One region of the Corynebacterium sp. NPDC104732 genome, then DNA from elsewhere that is predicted to be linked to it. Evidence: riboswitches for the same ligand, from Rfam matches in the RefSeq annotation. Region 1 holds a riboswitch; the other holds the start of a gene.
What was found. Region 1 has a riboswitch for cobalamin ahead of ACZ6ZO_RS07580 (energy-coupling factor ABC transporter permease). Riboswitches for the same ligand answer to the same signal wherever they lie in the genome.

Region 1 (7,505 bases):
GGGGCACGCTTTCGGAAGGCGAACGCAAACGCGTGCTGATCGCCCGCGCGCTCATGACCAACCCGGAGCTGCTGCTTCTCGACGAACCGGGTGCCGGACTCGACTTGGGCGGTAGGGAAGACCTGGTGGGGTATCTCGGGGAACTTGCCCTGGACGCGGATGCGCCCGCCATTGTCATGATCACCCACCACGTGGAAGAAATCCCATTCGGATTCACGCACGCGATGCTGCTGGACGAGGGGAAGATCGTCGCTCAAGGACTCATTGATGATGTGTTGACGAGCGAAAACCTGACCACGACTTTCCACCAGCAGATTCAGGTGGATCGCATCGACGGCCGATACTTTGCCCGCCGAATCCGTGGGCGGGGTCGCCACCGGGCGGGCTAGAATCGCTAGCTATGGAAGGAATCCGTGGCGCCAAGCTCGCAGCAACAGTGCTCCTCGTCCGCGACAGCGCACTCGGCATGGAAGTGTACGTGCAGGAGCGCGTCGCTGAGATGCCCACGTTCCCCAACACCACCGTTTTCCCCGGTGGTGTGCTCGATGAACGAGACCTCGGTGACGGCGATGGGGTGGAGGCGCAGCGGTGGAGCACACTGCTGCAGATCGAGCCAGCCATCGCGCACGGCCTGGTGATGGCTGCCGTCCGGGAAGTATTCGAGGAAACCGGAATCCTCCTAGCCCGGCACCGCACCGGCGAGCTGGTCTCTGACGCCGTGCAGTACCACTACGCCCGTCCACTACTGGAAAACCACGAACTGGCCTTCACCGATTTCCTCCACGACAACGAACTGACTGTGGCCACAGACCTGCTTTACCCCTTCGCTCGTTGGGTGGGGCCGGGGCCAGTGGCACCGAAGTTTGATGCCTTCTCTTTCGTGGCCCAAGCACCGCTCGGGCAAATGCCAGACGGCGCCACCCGGGAAGCAGCCTCCACCGGATGGTTCCTGCCCTCCGTGATCTTGGGTGGTTGGAAAACTGGGCTGCTGCGCCTGGTTATTCCAACCTGGGCGCAGCTGACCGCCCTCACCGAGTTCCACACCGTGGCGGATTTGGAAGCCTCCCTCATCAACGTGGATATGACGCCGATCATCGGAGACCCCGACGACCCGTTCTTCGATGAATTTTTTCTCTACGGAGACCTGCCGGAGCGATTTTGATCAACCTCGACGAAGCCCGCTACCTCACCTCACGCACCATCGACCCCTGCCCGGAAACCGACCCATTCAAGCGGGCCACGCTGCTTAAGAAAGAACACGGCGAGTTCTCCCGCGCCGTCGCTGAGCTCCTTGATGCCCGCGCAGGCGGGAAACTTCCGACCCACTGGTACGCCGACAGCGACAGCGCCCAGCAAGCCACCCCGCTTCCCGTGGCCCAGGTGAGATTCGACCGAATCCGTGAGATTCTCGGCAGCCCCCGCGTCCACGACGTCACCTGCTCCATCGGCACCGAAGGATCCGCGGCGGCCGGACTTGAGTACTTCGGTTCAGACCTGTCGCTGCCACGCCTGACCATGGCTAGAGCCAACGTAACCGGCCACTTTTTCCAGGCCGACGCCCTGCGCCCGCCCATGACCGCCGATGTGGTCATCGCCGATCCCGCCCGGCGGGCTGGCGGCCGACGCATCACCGCGCCGAAGGACCTGATCCCGCCCCTGCCTGACCTGCTGGCGGCCATTTCCGGGGAGGCAGCCATCAAGTGCGCCCCCGGGATCGATTACACCGCCTGGGAGGGGCTGGTCTCCGTGGTCAGCGTCGACGGCGGGGTCAAGGAAGCGTGCCTTTACACTCCGGGGCTGGCTGGCGGGATCACCCGGGAGGCCGTGGTGATTCGGGGCAGTGGCGTCGATAAGCTCAGCGATGCCCTCCCGGCCGCTGACGAACTCGCCGCGCCGCACGGCACCTACCTTATTGACCCCGACGGCGCGATCGTGCGCGCCGGGCTCGTGCGCCAGTTCGCGGTGCGGGAGGGGCTGTGGATGCTGGACGAGCGCATTGCGTACCTCACCGGCGACCGGATTCCGGAAGGCTACACCGGGTTCCCGATCCTGGAACAGGTGCCGCTGAAGAAATTGAAGAGTGCTCTCGCGTCGTATCAGCCGGGCTCGCTGGAGATTTTGGTGCGTGGGGTGGACATTGATCCGGATGCGCTGCGCAAGAAATTGCGGCCGCGTGGGGAGCGTCCGATGGCCGTCGTGGTGACGCGGATCGGGTCCCAGGGGGTGGCGTTCATCTGTGGGGCGCGCGGGGTAGGATCGTAAAAAACGAAACGGAGGAACGATGCCCGCTATTGTGGTCCTGGTAAAGAATGTGCCGGACACCTGGTCAACAAAGACACTGAATGAGGACTTCACCCTCCACCGCGAGGGCGTCGATGAGGTTATCGACGAAATCAACGAATACGCCGTGGAGCAGGCACTACGCATCCGCGAAGCGAACCCCGGATACGAGGTAATCGCACTATCCGCTGGCCCATTCCGGGCGCAGGAGGCGCTGCGGAAGGCGCTCGCGATGGGGGCGGACAAGGCCGTGCTGCTTTCCGACGCCGCCCTTGCCGGATCCGACGTGCTCGGCACGGCGTGGGCCCTGACCAGCGCGATCAATACTCTGGGTGATGTCCAGCTGATCGTCGCCGGGAACGCCTCGTCCGACGGCGCGATGGGGGCGCTGCCGGGGATCCTCGCGGAGTACCGTCAGATTCCATCGCTCACGAACCTGTCCTCCGTTGCCGTAGCCGACGGCATGGTCTCGGGAGTCAAGGAAGCCCCAGAAGGCTCCTACCAGCTGCAGGCGTCGTTGCCGGCGCTGATCTCTGTGACAGAAAAGACGGACAAGCCGCGGTTCCCTAATTTCAAGGGCATCATGGCTGCAAAGAAAGCCGACATTGCCGTGCTCACCCTGGCGGAAGTGGGGGTCGACCCTTCGCAAGTGGGACTGGCCAACGCCGCAACGGCTGTCACCGCAGCTGAGCCACGCCCGGAGCGCGACGGTGGGGAAATGGTGTACACCGACGGTGCAGAGCGCATCTACCAGTTCATTCAGGAGGCCATCAAGTGACGTACGTACTCGCAGCAGGGTCCCACACCCTGGAACTGATCGCGGCTGCCCAGGTGCTGGGCGATGTCACCGTCGTGTCCTTTGACGAGGAACAGTACCCCGCCAACATTGTCCGCTGCTCCGCCGAGGGGCGCGTAGTGATGCCGGCGGTGGATGCGCTGTCCATGCTCGCGGCCCAGAACCCGCAGCCGATCGTGCTGCTCGCGGACTCCGTGGGCAACGAGATCGCCGGTCGTCTCGCTGCCCGTCTCGCCTCCGGCGTGCTCACCAACGTGGTGGGCATCAACGCGGACCGTACCGCGCAACTGTCCATCTTCGGCGACACCATCTCCGGCACCGCAGCGGTGGGTGGCACCAGCCCGATCTACACCATCCGCCCCGGCTCTGTCACCCCGGTACACCCCGGTTCCGGTGCGGTGACCACCATGGAACTCCCAGCAGCTGGCGTTATGGATGCTCAAGTAACTGGCTTCACCCCGGCTGTTGAGGGGGAGCGCCCTGAACTGGCGACCGCTAAGGTCGTGGTGTCTGGTGGGCGCGGCGTCGGCGAGAGTGGCTTCGCAGAGTACGTTGAGCCGCTTGCCGACGCCCTGGGCGGCGCCGTGGGTGCCACCCGCGACGCGGTCGACGACGGCCAGTACCCAGCTCAGTACCAGGTGGGACAAACCGGTGTGACGGTGTCGCCAGATCTGTACATCGCGCTCGGTATCTCGGGAGCCATCCAGCACACCTCGGGTATGCAGACCTCGAAGAAGATCATCGCTGTGAACAACGACGAAGACGCCCCGATCTTTAAGATCGCCGACCTCGGTGTCGTCGGCGACGTGGAAGACATCATCCCTGAGCTGCTGAAGAAGTTCTAGTGTATTTCGACCACGCGGCCACCACGCCGATCCGCCAGGTAGCGCGAGATGCCTGGCTAGCGGCCTCCGAGTTTCTCAACCCCGCCGGCCAGTACGCGGCGGGGAGGGCGGCGAACCGGGCGTTATCCGAGGCCCGGGAAGCGGTGGCCTCCCTGCTGGACTGCGAGCCGATCGAAGTCATTTTCACTGGTTCCGGTACTGAGGCCGACAACCTGGCCATTCAGGGCCTGTTTCGGCAGTCGGAGCTTAGCCGCGTGGTCTCCACCGAGATCGAACACCCGGCGGTGCTAGAAACCGTGGCGGCCCTCGGCGCGGACGTTCAGATGCTGCCACTTGCCGACGGGCGGGTCTCCTCCTTCGAGCCGCTGTCCGAACCCGCCGCACTGGCGACCTGCATGTGGGCGAACAACGAAACCGGCATCATCCAGCCGGTCCACGAGTTAGTCCAGGCAGCAGGCCAGACTCCCGTGCACGTGGACGCGGTGCAAGCGGTGGGACACATTCCGGTGTCCTTTGCTTCGCTTGGCGCTACAACGCTGGCTGCCTCCGCGCACAAGTTCGGCGGACCGAGGGGCGTCGGCATTTTGTTGGCGCGCCGCTCCGGGGTGGCGCCCACCCTGTTCGGTGGTGGGCAGCAGCGCGGCATTCGCCCTGGCACCGTCGACGTGGCGGGTGCGGTAGCGACCGCGGCGGCCCTGCGTGAGGCTGTTGCAGAGATCGAAACGGAACGGGCGCGGCTGTCGGAGCTGCGCGATCGACTCCGCGCCGGCATCGAGCTTATCGACGGCGCGGTGATCCATTCCACGGGCGATCTCCTGCCCGGGCACCTGCTTGTCTCTTTCCCCGGAGCCGAGGGCGATAGCCTCATCATGCTGCTGGACATGCTCGGCGTGGCGGCGTCTACCGGATCGGCCTGCGCGAGCGGTGTGAACCGGGCGAGCCATGTGCTGCTTGCCATGGGGGTGCCGGAGGATGTAGCACGCGGCGCGCTGCGGCTGACCCTTGGACGGACAACCACGCCGGAGGAGGTTGAGTTTTTGCTCGCCCACTTGGGGGGAGTGGTCCGCCAAGCCCGAGAAGCGGGAATGGCCATCTGATAATCTGAAACCGCTGCAATGTACGGGAATGCCGGTGAGAATCCGGCAGCGGTCCTCGTCACTGTGTTGCTTCTTGAGGCAGGTAACTTCATGCCTGTCGGCGCTGCGCGCGTTCACTGTCTGTTGACAGAACGGGTGGGAAGGACGGGCGCGAGGCAAGAGCGTTGGAGCTAAGCCAGGAGACCGATTGCAGCTGCTTACTCGTATAGGTTCGCGAGATGGACGGACCTAAAGTTGGAAAGAAGATTGTCATGCATATTGCCGAGGGCTTTCTCCCCGTCGAGCATTGCGTAGCCTGGGGAGCTGCTGCTACCCCATTTGTTGTTTACGGTGCTTACGCAGTCAACAAGCAGATCAAGGAACGACCAGAAACCGGCATGCTGTTGGGTGCTGCTGGCGCTTTCACTTTCGTGCTGAGTGCGCTGAAAATCCCATCAGTGACCGGTTCCTCCTCTCACCCCACGGGCACTGGCCTGGGGGCGGTGCTCTTCAAACCGCCGGTGATGGCCTTCATCGGCACCATCGTCCTGCTGTTCCAAGCTATATTGCTGGCGCACGGCGGCCTCACGACCCTGGGGGCGAACGTCTTTTCCATGGCCATCGTTGGCCCGTGGGTGGCGTACGCGGTGTGGAAGCTCCTGGGATCCAAATCCCCTGAGCTGGCCATGTTCTTCGCTGCATTCCTCGGCAACTTTGCCACGTACTGCGTTACTGCGCTGCAGCTGGCGGCAGCCCACCACGCTGCTGGTTTCGCAAACGCTGCCGGGACCTTCCTGGCGCTCTACGCACCAACTCAGGTGCCACTGTCCATCGTGGAAGGCATCGTATCCGTGTTGATCTTCCGCAGCCTGCGACAGATCGCGAAGAAGGAACTGACGGTTTTGGGCATCCCAGTTGCTGCCCCGAAGCGAGAGATGGTGGCAGCCTAAAATGAAGAACCTAGTTTTGGTCATCGTGGCCGGCGTTCTGATCATGTTCCCGATGTTCTTCAATTTCGGTGACCCGGACGCTGAAGAACAATTCGTGGGCACCGACGCGGGTGCGGAAACCTTGGTGGAAGAGGCTAACCCTGATTATGAACCATGGTTCGAATCTGTTGCTGGTGAACTGCCAGGAGAAGTGGAGTCCGGCCGGTTCGCGCTGCAAGCTGGTCTTGGTGCTGGCCTGCTCGGTTATGTCCTCGGTGTGTTCCGTGGCCGTACCCAGCGTGCTGAGGAATCTGCTGCTGTCTAAATGAATGCCCTGGAACTAGCCGCTGCTAGGAGCCGCTGGGCGCACGTGAATGTGGGCGAAAAAAGCCTGCTCATCGTACTGCTGTTTATTGCGATCTCGGTTTCCGGTATCAAACTCGCAGTGATCGCCGCTATCACCTTGGTGATGGCGGTCGCTGCTGGGATCAACTGGAAACTGTACCTGGGTCTGGTCGGGGCCCCGGCGACGTTCATCGCGCTGGGCCTCGGCCCGCTCATTTTCTCCATTACCTCCGGCGGGTTGATCATGGTCCCAGGAGGGGTGGCGCACGCCGGTGAGGTGTTGGCTAGGTCCGTGGTGGGCATGGCTATCACCGTGTTGTTTGCGCTGACCACCCCGATGTCCGAGATCCTCATGTTCGCGCGTCGTCGGCACCTTCCGGAGTCGCTCGTGCACGTCACGGGCCTGATATACCGCCTGGTGGGTGCCCTGGTGGTGACGGCGAAGACGATGTGGGAGGCCCAGGCCGCCCGGCTCGGGCATAGCAGTACCCGCCGGTGGGTGGGTTCGGTTGCGGGCCAAGCAGCGTCGCTATTTGTGCTGTCCTTTGCCAGGGCTCGGGCGCTGCAAGAAGGATTGGAACTGCGGGCGGATCCCACCGCGATGAAAGTGCGTACTGTGGCGCGCCCCGTGAACTGGCTCCGTGCCTGCGGCGCCGTGATTGTGATGAGTTTATTATGTCTGTTCTAGAGACCCGTGACCTGACTTTTTCCCACGATCAGCCTGTGCTGAACGGGGTCGACCTAGCCGTGGTAGCGGGGGAACGCCTCGCGATCCTCGGTGCGAATGGCTCCGGGAAGTCCACGCTGCTCAAGCTGTTAGCGGGGGCGTGGCAGCCTCAATCTGGCACGGTTTTGCTCGATGACACGCCGATGGAGTACACCAGGCGCGGCCGGGACCATGTGCGCCGCAATGTGCAGCTTGTGCTGCAGGAACCCGATGAACAAATCTTCGCCACCACGGTTGCGGAGGACGTGTCTTTCGGCCCCGTGAACATGGGATTGGAGGAGTCGGACGTCGATAAGCGCGTGCGTGAGGCGCTGGCCACCTGCGAAATCACTGGCCTTGCTGACCGCGTCCCCCACCAGCTTTCCTACGGCCAACGCAAACTCGTGGCGCTGGCCGGTGCGCTGGCGATGCAGCCACGCGTCCTCCTTCTCGACGAGCCGACCGCCGGCCTCGACCCCGTCGCCTCCGACCGCCTGCTAGCCACGCTGCTGCAGCTTAACGACGCCG
Region 2 (7,505 bases), on a different contig from region 1:
GAGCAACACGAACACATCATTCAGCTCTGGGTTTTCCGGGGCAGGGGGCTCGTCTAGTTTCTAAACGCGCGCCTTGTGGGCAGCTTTTACCAGCACCTCTAGGCTGGCAGTCGTCTCCTCCCAGCCTCGGGTTTTGAGGCCACAGTCAGGATTGACCCAGAGCAGTTGGGGATCAATGGAATCGAGTGCTGCCTCTAGCAGTTGATCCACTTCCTCTTGGCGCGGCACACGAGGGGAGTGGATATCCCACACACCCGGACCAATGCCCATGTCAAAGCCGGATTCCTTGAGGGCTTTCAGCACTTGCATACCGTTACGGGCAGCTTCGATACTGGTAACGTCTGCGTCGAGGTCGCTAACTGTATCAATGAGTTCATTGAACTCGGAGTAGCACATGTGGGTGTGTATTTGAATATTGCTCGGTGCATCACCCGTAGCCAGACGGAAACTTCCCACGGCCCACTTAAGGTATGCAGCCTGCTTTTCTTTGCGTAGTGGCAGTAATTCTCGAATAGCCGGTTCATCGACCTGGATGATTACTGCACCCGCTGCAATGAGATCAGCTATTTCATCGCGTAGGGCAAGCGCTACCTGATCAGCGGTATCACCAAGCGGTTGGTCGTCCCGCACAAAGCTCCACGCCAGCATGGTGACCGGGCCGGTGAGCATGCCTTTCACTGGCTTGTCTGTGAGGCTTTGGGCCACATTGTACCACTGAACAGTCATTGGTTCGGTGCGTCGTACATCGCCGTAGATGATCGGAGGACGTACGCATCGGGAACCGTAGCTTTGCACCCAGCCGTGGCTAGTCGCAATATACCCCTGCAGTTGCTCACTAAAATACTGCACCATGTCGTTTCGCTCTGGCTCGCCATGAACTAGGACATCCAGCCCCAGTTTGCTCTGAGCCTCAATCACGGTGGAAATTTCGTCGACCATGGCTTGCTGGTACTCGGCGTCGGTAAGTTCTGCGACACGCCACTGCGCCCGGGCACGCCTAATCTCCTGCGTTTGTGGGAAAGAGCCGATAGTCGTCGTCGGAAGCGGTGGCAAGTCGAGAGTTGCGAGCTGCGTTTGCCGACGCTCCTCCCGCGATGCTCGTTGCCGATCAGCATCCGTTACTGCTGCAATTCGTTCCCGAACCTGAGCATCATGCGTCAACTCCGACTGCGCGCGATCCTGCAATGCCGTTCGCGCCGCTGCAAAAAACTCCGAGACATCTTCGCCCTGCAACGCTGCTGCAAGTGCAGCCACTTCGGCCACCTTTTCTTTACCAAAGGCTAGCCAATCTTGGATCTGCCCAAGATCCTCCTTATCAAGGCTATAAGGGACATGGAGGAGGGAGGCGCTGGTGGACACCGCGACTGGGCCTCGTGCAGCCAGTTGTTTCAGAGTGTCAAGTGCCTCATCAAGATTAGTACGCCACACATTGCGGCCGTCCACCACACCGGCAACCAGGAGTTCCTCACCAGTCCAATGCGGCAGCTCCGCCGAGCCGGCAACAAGATCAACACCGATTGCGGTGACCCCGGTTCCGCTGAGTGTCTCCACAGCCTGATCACCGTCTTCAAAATAGGTTTGAACCAGGATCTTCACTGCGGGCAGGCTACCCCCGAGAGTTTCATAGCCTGCTCGCACCCGGCTAAGCACCGCTGCCGGAAGATCAGTGACCAAAGCTGGCTCATCAATCTGCACCCATTCGACACCACTACCGCCAATACGCTTGAGGAGCTCACGGTAGATAGCGAACAGCTCCTCCAGATGATCAAGCGGATCAGATCCATCGGTGGTACGGGCAAGATTGAGATAGGTTAAAGGACCGATAATCACAGGTCGGACTGCAACGCCGAACTTGTCGATTTGATGCCGGAGATCGGCCAAGAACGCATCATCGTCTAGCGAAAAGACAGTATCAGCAGACAGCTCGGGCACAATGTAGTGGTAGTTAGTATCGAACCACTTAGTTAATGCCGACGCCGGAAAATCTACCGATCCCCGTGCTGTGGCAAAGTAACGATCGATAAAACTAGGCAGCGCGTCTCCTTCGTAATCCGCAATAGTGGATACGCGGTGGGGGAGGACTCCAAGTAGCGCCGTGGTGTCAAGTATCGCGTCATAGAACGATTTACCTGCAAAAGGAACCGCCTCGATTCCCGCAGCAAGCAAGTCAGCCGTGTAGGTGTCTGTGAGTTGCGTCGCCACCTCGGCTAGTTCATCGCCAGAGATTTTCTTGTTCCAGTAGCCTTCAAGGGCTTTTTTCAATTCACGATTAGGGCCAATTCGTGGCACACCAGCAATGGTCGCGTGGAAGGTCATAATTCTCTTGATCCTCGTCAGTCGAATTTGTCGGACAAATAACCCAGCGGCAGGTAATCGGACTTAACACGAAGAGTCTGGGAGACAACCACAGAGTTTTTCGATGCATACCGTTGCGGGACAGCTCCGGATTCTCACCGGATTCCCCTGCTTTTTACCGCACAATCTCCACACGTTCCCTAACAGGGGTGATGTGGCGCATTGTGTTGCAAAACACTGGTGAAGCAAATTAGAACACTAGACAGCTTAGTCTGTCAAATGTGGGGTGCTTGGTTTGCAGATCTACACACAACGGGACCCACATTCAGAGCCAACTATCAGAGTGCGCCTTGTTATGCCGGAAAACCGGGAATGCCATCTCCAACGCAAGATCGATCACCCCCCACAAAACCCGGGAAGCGTTCCCCGGGTTTTGGCGATTTTTCAGGCTTCACACCTGCTATTTCACTGATTTCGGCCCAAGATCCGGGGAATGCTTCCCGGGTTTTAGCAAGAAACTTCGGGGCCATGACGGGTAAAGTGACAACACAAAAGCGCCGCCCGGGCACACATTTTGCTACTTAACGCAAAAACCCCAGTTCCGAAGAACTGGGGTTTTAAAAACTGTGCCCGAGGGGGGACTTGAACCCCCACGTCCATTAGTAGGACACTAGCACCTCAAGCTAGCGCGTCTGCCATTCCGCCACCCGGGCTGGGTGTTTGTCAGCCTCTCGGCTGGGCACTCGTAAACAATAGCCCGACTAGACTTGAATTAACAAATCAGCAGGTTAATTGCACTTTGTGGTAGGTTTGTCTGTCATGTTCACCCATCCGTCGAAAGTGCCGCCACGTATGCGGTCATGGGCGTGGTTTGTTCCGGAGCACCCACCGGAAGCTGCTCCCATTCTGTCTGGCCAACAGCGTGGTTTTCAGGTTGCGTTAACGGCTCTCGGGAGCCACCGCCGGGCCGTTATTGCCCTGGCCATCGCGTGGTTCTCGTCATCGATGATGTCCGCACTGATTTCTCGGATCGTGGGTTTCGCCGTGGACAAGGTGGTACCCTTTGCAGACATCACGCTGCTAGTTTCTTCCGTCACGGCAATCGTGCTCACGATGACGATCATGTTCTTCGTCGACGCAACAGGTGATTCGCTCACCACGCTTTCCATCAGCCGGGTGGCGCACGACATGCGGTTGGAGCTGGTGCAGCGACTCGTGAGGGGACACAGTTCTAAAACCCCGGGCGAGATCCTCAACACTGTTGACGAGGATGCCCAACAGGTGGGGGATGTTAAGCAGATCCTCAACTTCCCGCTAGTGATGGTGGGCTATCTAGCGTCGACCATTATCATCGTCGCGCAGTTTTCGTGGCAGCTCGCATCGCTGATGTTCCTCGGCGGTGTCGGCACTGCGGTTGCAAGCTATTTCACTGGTAAAGCGATCGCGAAGATTTCGCGGTCTCGTCGCGCCGCCGAGGCTGCGTCAATTTCGCTGGCGACGGATTACGCCCAGGGCTCCCGGGTGCTCAAGGGGTTGGGCGCGGTGGAACGAGCCGAGGAAAAATTCACCCAGAAAGCAACGGACGCGCTCAGCCTGATGCTCGACGACGCCCGGATCTTCGCGCTCACCAACTTCCTCCGTCAGCTCATCCCGTTGCTAGCGAACATCGCAGTGTTGGGATGCGCGGGCTGGTTCGCAGTGCGAGGAAGCATCACTCCCGGTGAGTTCTTCACGGTGACGCTGGTAGCACCCCCAGCGCTAACGGTAATGGGTTTTGCATTGGGGTTCCTCACCGACTACTGGGCACGCGCCGTCGCTAGCTCAGGCCGGGTGCTGGAGCTGGCCGAGACCACTGCCATCACCGCGCAGCATGGCGACCTCATCACTCCGACACGCACCGGTCTCGAAGTGTGGCTAACGGACACTCCAGCGGCCCGCGACGCGGCACGGAGCGAGCTCGCCACCATGGCCGCCATCCAAGTGCCACACAGCGCAAACATCTTCGAGGGCACGCTCGCGGACAACATTGATCCGACCGGCTCTGCCACCAAGGTCAAGGAAGCACTCGAGGCCGCGGCCTGCGAGGACATCATCCGACGCCTCGGTGGATTCAGCCCGAATGGTGAGCTGCCGGAAGCTGCGATTGGCGAGGCCGGACTGAACCTGTCTGGCGGCCAGCGCCAACGAGTAGCTCTCGCACGCGTCCTGGCGCTCGACCCCGACGTGCTCGTCCTCGATGACCCAACAACCGGCCTGGACGCCGTCACGTTGGACAACGTCGCCTGCGCCACGAAACAGCTGCGGGAAGGAAAACTCACCATTGTTTTGACCACGTCCCGCGGTTGGGTGAGCGTGGCCGATCGGATCGTGAAGAAAGGGGAGCGATAGATGGCAGATTTCCAGCATCCGGCGTCGTTAAACGAGTGCGGCCGTTATCTCGGCAGCCTCCCGTCCCGCCCGAGGCGCTCCTGGTGGCTGCTGGCCACAGTCGTGTTCGCCGTGACGCTCACCGCCATGATGGGCACCTCCGTGGCGATCGGCAAGCTTGTCGACGCCATCACCGGCCGCTCCTTACCCCTCATCGGGACCGGGACGAACGCATACGTGTGGCTCATGGCGCTCATTGCGCTCGGGCTGACGCTGGAAGCTGCTGGCCGCGCGCTCGCCCAGTGGGTAATGCTCTCTCGCGCCCGACGACTCAGCGTTGACCTGCGCATTTCTGCTATGTCAGCGACGCTGCGGGCACCCATTCCTACCATCATGGAGCTGGGTACCGGCAACGTGATTTCACGGCTGACCAAGGACATTGACACCGCAATCCGCATGGTCAACGCCATTGGCTCGCGGGTGGTCATCACCGCGCTGATGTTCCCCTTCACCTTCGTTTCCCTCGCGTTCGTACATTGGAGCTACTGCATCGCGTTTGTTGGTGTGGGCCTGCTGCTGTATCCCGTCGCGGTACGTAACATCGCGCTGCTTCCAGCTGCCTCAAACAAGGTCGCCGACGCCGACGCAACGCGCAACAACCAGCTGCTGGACACCATCCGTGGCCTGCCGACGCTGCGGGCCCTGGGGCTAGAGGAGTGGGCGCACAACCGCTTGCAGCGTTCCTCGTGGAATGCGGTGAATACCACGGCCGCCCGCGAACCCCTGTTCAATAGGCTGACGATGCACGGAACAGCTGCCTACGCGCTGCTCGTGCTCAGCGGCCTCCTGCTGTCCACGCTCCTGGTCCACCGCGAAGCCTTGACCATCGGGGAGGCAACCACCGCGATGCTGTTGATCTCCCGCATGGAAGTGCACCTGTTCAACGTGATGTATTTCTCCGGCGAGATCCAAAACGCCTTGACCTGCCTGGGGCGCGCGGTAGCCCTGGCTCAGCTGCGCACCACCTCTGAAGCCAGTGACCCCGCACCGATCGACGCCTGCCCTGATGTCGAGATCCGAGACCTCGAATTTTGCTATCCCGGTGGCGCGCCCGTTCTGTCCGACATCACCATCACGTTCCGCGGCGGCACCACCACCGCACTCGTCGGTGCTTCCGGTGCCGGGAAATCCACGCTTGCGGGGCTGATCGCCGGATTGCAACGGCCAACAACCGGCCAGATCCTGGTCGGCGGCGTCGATACGGCCAGCGTCCCCGACAACTGGACCGCCCGCCACGTGGCCCTCATCAGCCAGGAAGTGCACCTGTTCGCCGGCACGCTTGCCGACGACCTCCGCCTCGCCGCCCCAAGTGCCTCCGATTCCCAACTGCTCGAGGCCTTGGAAAAAGTGGGTCTGATTCCAGGAACCACACATTGGCACCGCTGGCTCCCGGCAGGGCTCGATACCAAGGTCGGTGCCGGAGCTGAAGAACTCTCTCCCGAGGTACAGCAGCAGATTTCGCTGGCGCGCATGATCTTGCTCGACCCACCAGTGCTCATTATGGATGAGGCCACCGCCGAAGCCGGCAGTGACAACGCCCGAGCTTTGGAACAGGCAGCCACGAAGGTGGCGCGCGGTCGCACCTCACTCGTGGTGGCGCACCGGCTGGATCAAGCCCGAGTTGCGGATCGGATCATTGTGATGGAGCAGGGCCGGATCATCGAGGACGGCACCCACGACAGCTTGCTCGCGCTGGGTGGAAAATACGCACAGCTGTATGAGAAGTGGGAATCTTAGGTATAAGGGAAGTATGACTTCCTACATTGATTCTCGTTTTCCCGGCCCTGATCCTTACGCACCTCTAGGGGATAAACCCAGCTTCCCCTTGAGCTCCTCCGACTTCGTTGACGGTGGCACCTTCAAACCTGAGCAGCTCGGCGGCAACGATGTCTCGCCTCAGCTGCAGTGGTCTGATCTGCCTGAAGGCACCAAATCTCTCGCCATCACCTGCTTCGACCCAGACGCGCCGACTGCTTCTGGTTTCTGGCACTGGGCAGTATTCAACATCCCCGCCACCGTCACCGAGGTTCCCTCGGGTGCTGGCGATGAAACCCTGGGTGGAATCGAAGGCGTCGTCACCCTCAAGGGTGATTCCGGTAAGCGCGGCTACTACGGTCCCCAGCCACCAGCAGGCCACGCGCCGCACCGCTACCTGTTTGCTGTCCACGCCCTGGATGTGGAGAAGCTCGACATCCCTGAGGATGCTACCCCCACGGTGCTGGGCTTCAATCTGTACTTCCACACCCTCGGGCGCGCTATTACGTGGGGCTGGCACGAAAACCACTAAGATCACCCGCTATGAGTGATCTTCCCGTCGCCATCCGCTTCGGCGGAGCTTTCGTCGCCATCGCCATCGTCTTAGCGATCTTCACCTTCGTGGCTGTGGTCACGGAGGGTTTCCTGGTGCCATTCCAGGTCACACCGCGTTTTCTTCTCATCGTGGTGGCCGGGGCACTCGTCGGAGGCTTTGGCATGGCGGCTCCCGGACAGCCACGCTCCGTATGGAGCGTGTTCGCGCTTGCTGTGGCGCTATTGCTCGTCGTGGGTGGCCGGTTCATTCCAAATGAGCCGCTATATGTGATGGAGCAGTGGTGGTTGCCTGCCTACGCCATCGCAGCCCTGCTGTGTAGCCTGGTCCTACGCCGAGCAGCTATCCCACGTAGCTAGAACTTCTGACAGCCCACGGCCTCGGAGATATTACTGAACCCGTGTTCCCGCAGCCTCGCTGCGATTCCCAGGTGGATGTCGCGGATCCAATCCGGACCACCGTAGATGAACGGGGT

Region 2: linked by a shared signal. The riboswitch ahead of metE (5-methyltetrahydropteroyltriglutamate--homocysteine S-methyltransferase) and the one ahead of ACZ6ZO_RS07580 (energy-coupling factor ABC transporter permease) in region 1 are both predicted to bind cobalamin.

The regions. Positions count from the first base shown of each region.
Region 1 covers NZ_JBVJNS010000008.1:88,344-95,848, reverse strand. The annotation lists gene ACZ6ZO_RS07610 (ABC transporter ATP-binding protein) at 1-389, shown strand, start outside; gene ACZ6ZO_RS07605 (NUDIX hydrolase) at 401-1,162, shown strand; gene ACZ6ZO_RS07600 (THUMP-like domain-containing protein) at 1,156-2,262, shown strand; gene ACZ6ZO_RS07595 (electron transfer flavoprotein subunit beta/FixA family protein) at 2,282-3,058, shown strand; gene ACZ6ZO_RS07590 (electron transfer flavoprotein subunit alpha/FixB family protein) at 3,055-3,921, shown strand; gene ACZ6ZO_RS07585 (cysteine desulfurase family protein) at 3,921-5,018, shown strand; cobalamin riboswitch at 5,018-5,224, shown strand; gene ACZ6ZO_RS07580 (energy-coupling factor ABC transporter permease) at 5,270-5,947, shown strand; gene ACZ6ZO_RS07575 (energy-coupling factor ABC transporter substrate-binding protein) at 5,949-6,251, shown strand; gene ACZ6ZO_RS07570 (CbiQ family ECF transporter T component) at 6,252-6,959, shown strand; gene ACZ6ZO_RS07565 (energy-coupling factor ABC transporter ATP-binding protein) at 6,947-7,505, shown strand, end outside.
Region 2 covers NZ_JBVJNS010000001.1:87,386-94,890, reverse strand. The annotation lists gene ACZ6ZO_RS00455 (DUF5129 domain-containing protein) at 1-64, shown strand, start outside; gene metE (5-methyltetrahydropteroyltriglutamate--homocysteine S-methyltransferase) at 61-2,316, opposite strand; cobalamin riboswitch at 2,348-2,493, opposite strand; tRNA gene ACZ6ZO_RS00445 (tRNA-Leu) at 2,923-3,008, opposite strand; gene ACZ6ZO_RS00440 (ABC transporter transmembrane domain-containing protein) at 3,115-4,683, shown strand; gene ACZ6ZO_RS00435 (ABC transporter ATP-binding protein) at 4,684-6,459, shown strand; gene ACZ6ZO_RS00430 (YbhB/YbcL family Raf kinase inhibitor-like protein) at 6,473-7,009, shown strand; gene ACZ6ZO_RS00425 (hypothetical protein) at 7,021-7,389, shown strand; gene ACZ6ZO_RS00420 (quinone-dependent dihydroorotate dehydrogenase) at 7,386-7,505, opposite strand, start outside.